2 regions of the Niveispirillum sp. GW835-FHT14G11 genome follow, and region 2 is predicted to be linked to the other one. Evidence: riboswitches for the same ligand, from Rfam matches in the RefSeq annotation. Region 2 holds a riboswitch; the other holds the start of a gene.
The links. Region 2 has a riboswitch for cobalamin ahead of AC1Q7F_RS13300 (TonB-dependent receptor plug domain-containing protein). Riboswitches for the same ligand answer to the same signal wherever they lie in the genome.

Region 1 (4,208 bases), on a different contig from region 2:
CTGATCCTCCAGATAGGAGCCGTCGGACCAGCGAAAGACCTGCATCGCCACCATGTTGCGGCCGGGCTTCAGGAAGCGGGTGATGTCGAATTCGCTGGGAAGCTTACTGTCCTCCGCATAGCCCACCTTCTGCCCGTTGACCCAGACATCATAGGCAGCACCGGCGGCACCGATATGCAGGATGACATCCTGCCCGTCCCAGCCGGCCGGCAGATCGAAATCTCGGCGGTAGGAGCCGACCGTATTCATCTCATGCGGGATCAGCGGCCGGTTGGGTGGAAACGGGTAGATGACGTTGTTATAGCGGGCATGGTCGTATCCCTCTGCCTGCCACATGGCCGGCACCTTGATGTCCTTCCAGGTGGAAACATCATAATCCGGCTTCTCGAACCCGGTGGGCAGCGCCAGGGCGGAAGGGGAGAAATGGAACTTCCACAGCCCGTCCAGCGACAAATGCCGCGTCGATGCCGCCCGGTCGCCCGCCAAAGCGGCTTCGCGCGTTTCGAACGGGAACATCGTGGCGCTGGCCGGCAGGCGGCCGCGTTCATTGACGGCCGGGTTCTCCCAATCGGGGCGGGAGGGATCGACCTGCACGGTCGCCACTTTGGGCTCCGGCGCCGCAAAGGTGCTGCTGGCGAAACCGACGGCCAGGGCCAGACCAGACAGGACAGCGGAACGCGACATCGTCTCCCCCCAATTTATTATCTGAGATCGTTACCTGGGTATGATTAGTATGATAATTTTTGGCAACAAAAATGATTGGCGAACCGCAGGTGGTGAGGGCCGGCGCGGTGGTCGCGGTTGTGAAGGGTCTGTGCCGCTCGGGTCCGGCAGCCGCGCGGCACAGACCCGCCGGTCAGACCTGACCGGCCAGTGCCGCCAACCCAACCAACGCCACAACCCCGCCCAGCAAGCGTGGCAGCGCGCCGGCGATCCAGGCGCGGTGGCGCAGCAGCAACGCTGTCCCAACGGCGATAACCGACTGGATCACCGCCAGCCCCAGCAAATAGGCGGCGACCGGCGTCGCTTCGGCCCCGAAGATCGATTCACCATAGGCATAACCGTGGAACAGGCCGGCAAGGGCGAACAGCCCGGCCCAGGCCGCCACCGGCAGAGTCCGGCCGCTGGCGATCGCGCCACCGGCAACCAGCACAGACAAAGCCACGACGATCTCTGCCGCCGGCAGGTTCATGCCGGCAACATGCACGCCCACGCCCAGGCAGGACAGCGCCACGAATAGCACCGGCAGCATCAGTGGCAGACGGGCAACGGCAACCGCCAACCCGGCCGCCAGGATGAAGGCCAGATGGTCCGGCCCGATGACCGGGTGGCCAAGGCCGGACAGCAGCCCTTGGGTGAAGGTGGCGGGCAGTTCGCCATCCATCATATGGTGCCCGAAGGCCGGACTGGTGGTGAGCAATGCGGCGCCGCAGGCCGTGGCGCGGCGGAACAGAAGCGACATACTTCCTCCTTTGCGTCCTCCCTCCGAGGACGGTCATGGCTATGGTTCCACCGGCAGGTCTCCTGGCTTGCGGCTGACCACGCGCCCAATCCGCCTTCCCGATCCCGAACGGGACCAGTGGCATGATGGATCGAACGCTCGCCGCTCACAGTTGCGGGGGCAGCCGCGGCTAGAGGGTTGGATGGGGTCCGTCCCGTTCCGCGTTCCCTTTTCATGCCGGTGTTGAAACCGGCAACCGTTGGAAGCGGCGGCACTATGGACCCGCCCCCGCATGGTTGACAAGCAGGACTGCCATCGGTCTATTGCCGCCCTATGACAGACCCGAACATCCCCCGTCCCACGGTTTCCGTCTGCCGGTCCTGCCGGGGGACCAACCCCGATCTGGCAACCGACCCGCGCCCGGGCGCCGTTCTTGCCGTTGGCATGGGCGCGATAGAGCCCGCCGATGTGGCGGTGCAGGTGGTGGATTGCCTGGGCAACTGCAATCACGGCCCCTCGGCTGCCCTGCAATGTCCTGGTCGGTGGCAGTACCTGTTCGGGGAGGTCGATCCCGTCACCGGGCCGGCCGACCTGTTGGCCGCTGCCCGCCTGCTGGCCGCATCGGGGGACGGGCTGCTGCCCTGGGCCACAAGACCACCGGCGCTGAAGAAGGGGCTGATTGCCCGCCTGCCACCGCTTCAGCCGTCGTAACCCACCATCAGCCTCGCCAACTCCGCACCGGTGCTGTTGCGGCGCGAGTGCCAGAAGCCACGACGCATCGCCTCCTCCAGCCGCATGGCAATGTGTCCGGCCGCCGCCGGGTTCTCTGCCCGCAGGAAATCCGCCACGGCCCCATCGGCCACATAGGCGTCGAACAACAGATCGAACTGGTGGGACCGCGCGGCCCCAGCCAAAGCCGCCAGCGCGAAGGCACTGTCCACGGCCACTGCCATCTCCGCCGCCCCGGCATAGCCATGGCGCATCATGGCGGCGATCCAGCGCGGATTGACCACCCGCCCGCGCAAAGTTCGCGCCGTCTCCTCCGCCAGGGTGCGCACCGTTATAATTTCGGAGTCCGAACTATCAAGGTGATAGAGCGCAGGCTCGACGCCCAGGCTGGCCGCCGCCGCCGCGAACCCGCCCTCGAACCCGACCATGCCGTCATTGTTCAGGATATCGGTATCGCGATGATCCTGGGCATGGACCAGGGCGTCGCTGTCCTGGACCCGCCGTCGCCATTGCAGGGGCAGCGGCACGCCGTCCAGCCCCTGTGCATACGCATGACAGGAACCGTCGAGATAGGCCGCGCCCAGTTGCGACCGGTCAAGCCAGTCGCCGCTGGCGATCAGCGCGCCGACGGCCCCGTCATAGGCGCCAGGGGCAGCCCCGAAGATGCGGGCCGCCGCATGACGCTCCGCGATCGGGCCGGGCAGGCCGGACGCCATTAGGTCGAACGCCTCCCGCCGCACATGCAGGGCCAGCGGATTGACGTCCGGACCCTCCGCCAGCGCCGCCACGGCCGCCACCGCGCGGTCGAACAGGGCCAATTGCTGAGGGAACATGTCCCGAAACAGGCCGGAAATGCGCAGGGTGACATCCACCCGCGGGCGGCCCAGCACGCCCGCCGGCAGCACCTCCATCCCCGTCACCCGGCCCGACGCCCCCTCCCAGCAGGGCCGCACGCCGAGCAATGCCAGGGCCAGCGCCAGTTCCTCCCCGCCCGTGCGCAGCGTCGGACTGCCCCAGCAATCCACAACCAGCCGCGTCGGCCAGTCGCCCTGATCCTGCAGATGCCGGGTCAGGACCGCATCCGCCGCCTTCCAGCCCAGGGCCCAGGCCGTCGGCGTGGGCACGGCGCGCGGGTCCAACGCGAACAGGTTGCGCCCGCTGGGCAGTGTGTCGGCCCGGCCGCGCGACGGCGACCCGCCCGGCCCCGGCCGCACGAAGCGCCCATCCAATCCCGCCAGCAGCGCCGCGATCTCCGCCCCGGCACTGGCGGCGATGCGCGGTGCGATCCGTTCGCGCAGCCCGGCCAGGATGCCAGGCACACGGCTCCAGCCGGGATATGGTGGGACAGTGCCGTCCAGCAATGCTGCCGCCAGCCTGTCCAATGCCGCCCGTACCCGGCCGCAGGTCGGGGGCACACCCTCCACCCAGGCGCCCAACGCTGCTGGGATCGACCCAGTCCAAACTGTCTCCGGCGGGACCGACATCAATGCCCCGACATCGTCGGTCAAGTGGATGTCCAACGCCAGAGCCGGTGGCAGGGCGGCATCGGCCCCCTCCCCCCGCCCGCGCGTAAATCGGGCAATTGCCGCCAGCAACCGCGCCTCGCCCTTGGCCTCCTGCCGCCGGCCGAACACATGCAGCCCGTCACCGATCTGCATATCCTTGATATCGCAGAGATGTGCATCCAGGCGGGTCAGCATGGCATCGGGATCGGCATCGGGTGTGAAGCCCAGATCGGCCGCCAGACCTGTTGCCCAGGCCAGTTCCAGGATGCGGTCGCGCAAGGGCGGCAGGCGGCGCGGGGCCAGGCTGGCGGCCTGGGCGAACTCGTCCAGCGCCTGTTCCAGGGCCGCCAGATCGCCATGCAGCCCGGCCGGCATCGGCGGTGGCGGCAGATGACCGACCAGCACCGCACCCAGGCGGCGGCGGGCCTGCACGCCCTCACCCGGATTATTCAGCACGAACGGGTAGAGACAGGGCACCGGCCCCAGTGCCACCTCCGGCCAGCAATCGGCCGACAGCGCCACCGCCTTGCCCG
Region 2 (4,208 bases):
CTCCATGCGCAGACGCTCGGCCTGCGCCAGCCCGTCGCGGAATTCGACCACGGCTTCCGCCATATGCCCGATCTCATCCACCCGGTCGGTGCCGGGGATGGCGGATGTCAGGTCGCCGCGCCGCACGCGGGCCATGGCGTCGGTCAGGGCCAGGATGGGCCGGGCCAGGCTGTTGCCCATCAGCACGAACAGGCCGGCAGCCAGCGCGACCATCACGATGGCGATGATGGACAGGGTGGTGACGGACCGGGTCAGGGCCGCGTCGATCACGCGGGTCGGAACCGTGGTGACCAGCACCCAGCGTTCCTGAACGTCCTTGAAGCGCAAGGGCACGGCGGTGACCAGCCGTTCCTCCCCCTCCAGCCGGATGCTGGCCTGGATGGCATGGTCTTCCTGCTGGGCCTGGGCCACCAGATCGGCCAGGGGGCCCTTTTCCATTGGCTTGTTCAACTGCTCGGCCGTCGGATGCACCACCCAGTGGCCGTTCTGGGCCAGCAGGCGCACATCGCCCTGTTCCAGCGGGCGGAAGGCGGCGAACTGCTTCTGCAGGGCGGTCAGGGCCATGTCGGTGGTGGTGATGCCCACGGGCTTGCCGTCACGCCGGATCGGTGTGCTGACGGTGACCATCAGCACATCCTTGCCTTCCACCGGATAGATATAGGGAGCGGTCAGCATGGTACGGTTGGCGGCCAGCGGGTCCAGGTACCATTCCTTGATCCCGGCCTCCAGGGTCATCACCAGCGGTTCAACCCCTACCGTCCCGTCGGACTTGCGGAAGAAATAGGGCACGAAGCGGCCCGATGCATCAGCACCCTCCAGACCCTTGCCGGCCGTGTCGTCCCCGTCGAAACCACCGGGCTCGAACGCCACGGTTACGCCGACAATGTCGGGGTTGGCGGCCACGGCAGCGGTGGTCTGGCCCGCCAGCAGTTGCCGCGTGAAACCCCCTGTCCGCAGCCCGCCTTCGGCCTGAGCGTTGACAATGCGGACATTGTCGATGGCGTTTTCCACCAGATCGGACGCGATCAGGGTGAAGCCCGTCGTCGCCTCCGCCAGGGCCTGTCGTACCTGCCCGCCGGTGGTACGCTGCGACTGGACGGCGGCACCGATGGTCAGCGCGATGCCCAGACCCAGGCAAAGCCCGACGCCGGACAGGACGAGACGTGTCTTCAGGGAGGAACGGAGCGACCGGATCATGGGCATTTTCCCTTGGGGGCTTCGGGGGAATGGCTGCGCCCGCGTGCTTGCCGGATCCTTTCCCACCGCAGGGTGAGAATAGCGGCGCTTTGTTCAAGCTTTTTGACGGTGGTGCCGATTTTCGCCCGAGGCGGCGCATTGTTGTCCCCATGCCACATGGACGGGGGTGACATGCCGGGGCGGCTCCAAGGGTTTCCTTGCGCCCCCTTCGCGGGCGCGGTAAGACCCGTGCATCGATGGTTCCCCCGGCAACGGGGGTGAAAAGGGAATGCGGTTAAATTCCGCAGCTGCCCCCGCAACTGTAAGCGGCGAGCGAAGCCCGACATGGCCACTGGGAAACTGGGAAGGCCGGGCTGATGCTGTGACCCGTGAGCCAGGAGACCTGCCGTCGGCAATGCGTCGCGCGGCCATTGGGCGGGGTGCCCCGATGGGACGGTTTACCGTTTCGCGCCGGCGCTTCCGAAGGAGTGCGCGGGTGGAACGTTTGTTTGGAAAGGGGCCCGTGGCGGCCATCATCAGGTCCAGCATATCGGTGTGAAGGCAGAGGTTCCGCCATGGCGGAGCGCTGTCGATGCCGACCGCACGCACATCCCTCCGGATTCGTCAGAAAAGAACGGATCGGAGCCTTAGAAGTGAGCCACATTACCCATTTGCGCGCCACCCTGCTGGGTGCCGCCGCCATTCTGACCGCCATGCCGGCATGGGCCGACCCGACCCAGGTCGCCGAAATCATCGTCACCGCCAACAAGGTGCCGACCGCGCAGGCCCGCGTGGGCAGCACGGTCAATGTCATCGACGCCGCCGAGATCGAGCGCCGGCAGCAGGTGCAGGCCATCGATCTGCTGAAGCGCCTGCCGGGCGTGTCCATCTCCCGCAATGGCGGGCTGGGCAGCACCTCCACCGTCCGCCTGCGCGGGTCGGAAAGCGGCATGGTCAAGGTGCTGATCGACGGCGTGGAAGTGAACGACGCGTCGGGTGCCAACAACGAATTCGACTTCAACAGCCTGATGACCGGCGATATCGAGAAGATTGAGGTGCTGAAGGGTCCGCAAAGCGCGCTTTACGGCAATGACGCCATGGCCGGCGTGATCAATGTCATCACCCGGCGCGGCGAAGGCGAGACCCGGATCCGCGGCACGATCGAGGGCGGTTCCTATGGCACCTTCCGCCAGCAGGCCTCGCTGACTGGCGGCACCGAACAGGCTGATTACGCCCTGTCGGCCGCCAACCTGTCCACCGACGGTTTTTCCCGCACCTTCGTGGGCGACGAGAAGGATGGCACCGATGCCCGCTCCGTCAGCGGCCGGGTCGGTTTCCAGGCCAGCGAGATACTGCGCTTCGACCTGAATGCCGGCTGGTCCTGGCTGGACACCGAATTCGATCCGTTCGGCGGCGATGGCCCGTCGGACCAGGAGAAGGAGACGTGGCAGGTCCGCGGTGCGGCCAGCCTGTCACTGCTGGATGGCAAGTTCGAGAACAGCCTGGCGGCATCCTATGCCGGCACCGACCGCGATTTCGACGAACCCACGGGCTTCTATCGCTTCTCCACCTTCGACAGCCGGCGCAAGGCGCTGGATTATCAGGGCAATCTGCATCTGCGCGACAAGGATGTGGCCACCATCGGCCTGTCGGTGGATGAGGAGGATGCCAAGACCACCAACACGGTGGGCACCACCACCACCACCGGCCTGGATGACAAGGTCACCACCAAGTCGGCCTTTGCCCAGTATCAGGCGGCCCTGACCGATGACCTGACCGTCACCCTGGGCGGGCGCGTCGATGATCATGAGCAGTTCGGGACGGAAGGCACCTGGCGCGCCACCGGTGCGTATGAGGTGCCGACCACGGGCACCATCCTGCGCGCCAGCTATGGCACTGCCAACAAGGCGCCGACGCTGTATCAGCTGTACGACCCGTTCTATGGCAATGCCAGCCTGAAGGCCGAAGAGGGCAAAGGCGTGGATGCCGGGTTCGAGCAGCCGTTGCTGGATGGGCGTGTCAGCTTCGGCGCCAGCCTGTTCCGCAATGTTTATGACAACATGATCGCGTTTTCCAACGGCTATATCAATGTCGCCAAGGCGCGGACCAAGGGTGTGGAACTGACCTTCCAGGCGCAGCCGGTGGAAAGCGTGCTGATCCAGGCCAACTATACCTATCTGGAAGCCAAGGACCGCCGTACGGGCCGCGACCTGCCGCGCCGGCCGCAGGACACGATCAACGCGTCGGTGGACTGGACCGTCGCCCAGGGCATCGATCTGGGGGCCGCCCTGCGCTATGCCGGCAAGCAGCGCGACACGGCGTCCGCCACCGCGCCCATCCTGGATGATTACACCGTCGTGGACTTCACGGCCCGCTGGGCGGTGCTGGACAATGTCAGCCTGTTCGGCCGGGTGGAGAACCTGTTCGATGAGGATTACCAGGAGGTTCGCACCTATCGCGCGCCGGGCCGGTCGGCCTATGGCGGCGTGACGGTGACGTTCTGATGCGGATCGGCGTCGCCCTGCTTCTGGCAGCCCTGACGGCCACCCCGGTAGGGGCGGCGCCGAACCCACATCCCGCTGGGCGTGTGGTTTCGCTGTCGCTTTGCGCTGACCAGTTCCTGCTGGCGCTGGGCGTGCCGAGCCAGATCGCCGGGCTGACGCGGCTGGCGGGGGACGACCATCTGTCGCCCTATGCCGCGCAGGCCGCCGGGATGGTGACGCATGACGGGACGGCGGAAGCCGTGCTGATGCTGAAGCCCGATCTGGTGGTGGCCGGTGGATACGCCAGGGCCCAGACGGTGGGCATGCTGGAACGGCTGGGCGTGCCGGTGCTGAAGCTGAAATCGGCGCAGCGGCTGGACGAGATCCCGGCGCAGATCGAACAGGTGGCCAAGGCCCTGGGCAGGGATGCCGAGGGCCAGCGCCTTGCCGACGATCTGCGGGCCCGCCTGGCCGGCCCCGGACCGGGCCCACGGCCCACGGCGGCACTCTACCGGCCGGGGAGTGAGGTGCCGGGCACGCGCGGCATCG

Region 1: another riboswitch for cobalamin. It lies ahead of AC1Q7F_RS20965 (HupE/UreJ family protein); the one in region 2 lies ahead of AC1Q7F_RS13300 (TonB-dependent receptor plug domain-containing protein).

Annotation. Positions count from the first base shown of each region.
Region 1 covers NZ_JBXAFZ010000011.1:261,447-265,654, reverse strand. Annotated here, with positions in the region: gene AC1Q7F_RS20970 (glycoside hydrolase family 2 TIM barrel-domain containing protein) at 1-684, opposite strand, end outside; gene AC1Q7F_RS20965 (HupE/UreJ family protein) at 857-1,462, opposite strand; cobalamin riboswitch at 1,498-1,717, opposite strand; gene AC1Q7F_RS20960 (DUF1636 family protein) at 1,775-2,152, shown strand; gene cobN (cobaltochelatase subunit CobN) at 2,140-4,208, opposite strand, start outside.
Region 2 covers NZ_JBXAFZ010000006.1:214,672-218,879, forward strand. Annotated here, with positions in the region: gene AC1Q7F_RS13295 (methyl-accepting chemotaxis protein) at 1-1,197, opposite strand, end outside; cobalamin riboswitch at 1,418-1,601, shown strand; gene AC1Q7F_RS13300 (TonB-dependent receptor plug domain-containing protein) at 1,830-3,680, shown strand; gene AC1Q7F_RS13305 (ABC transporter substrate-binding protein) at 3,680-4,208, shown strand, end outside.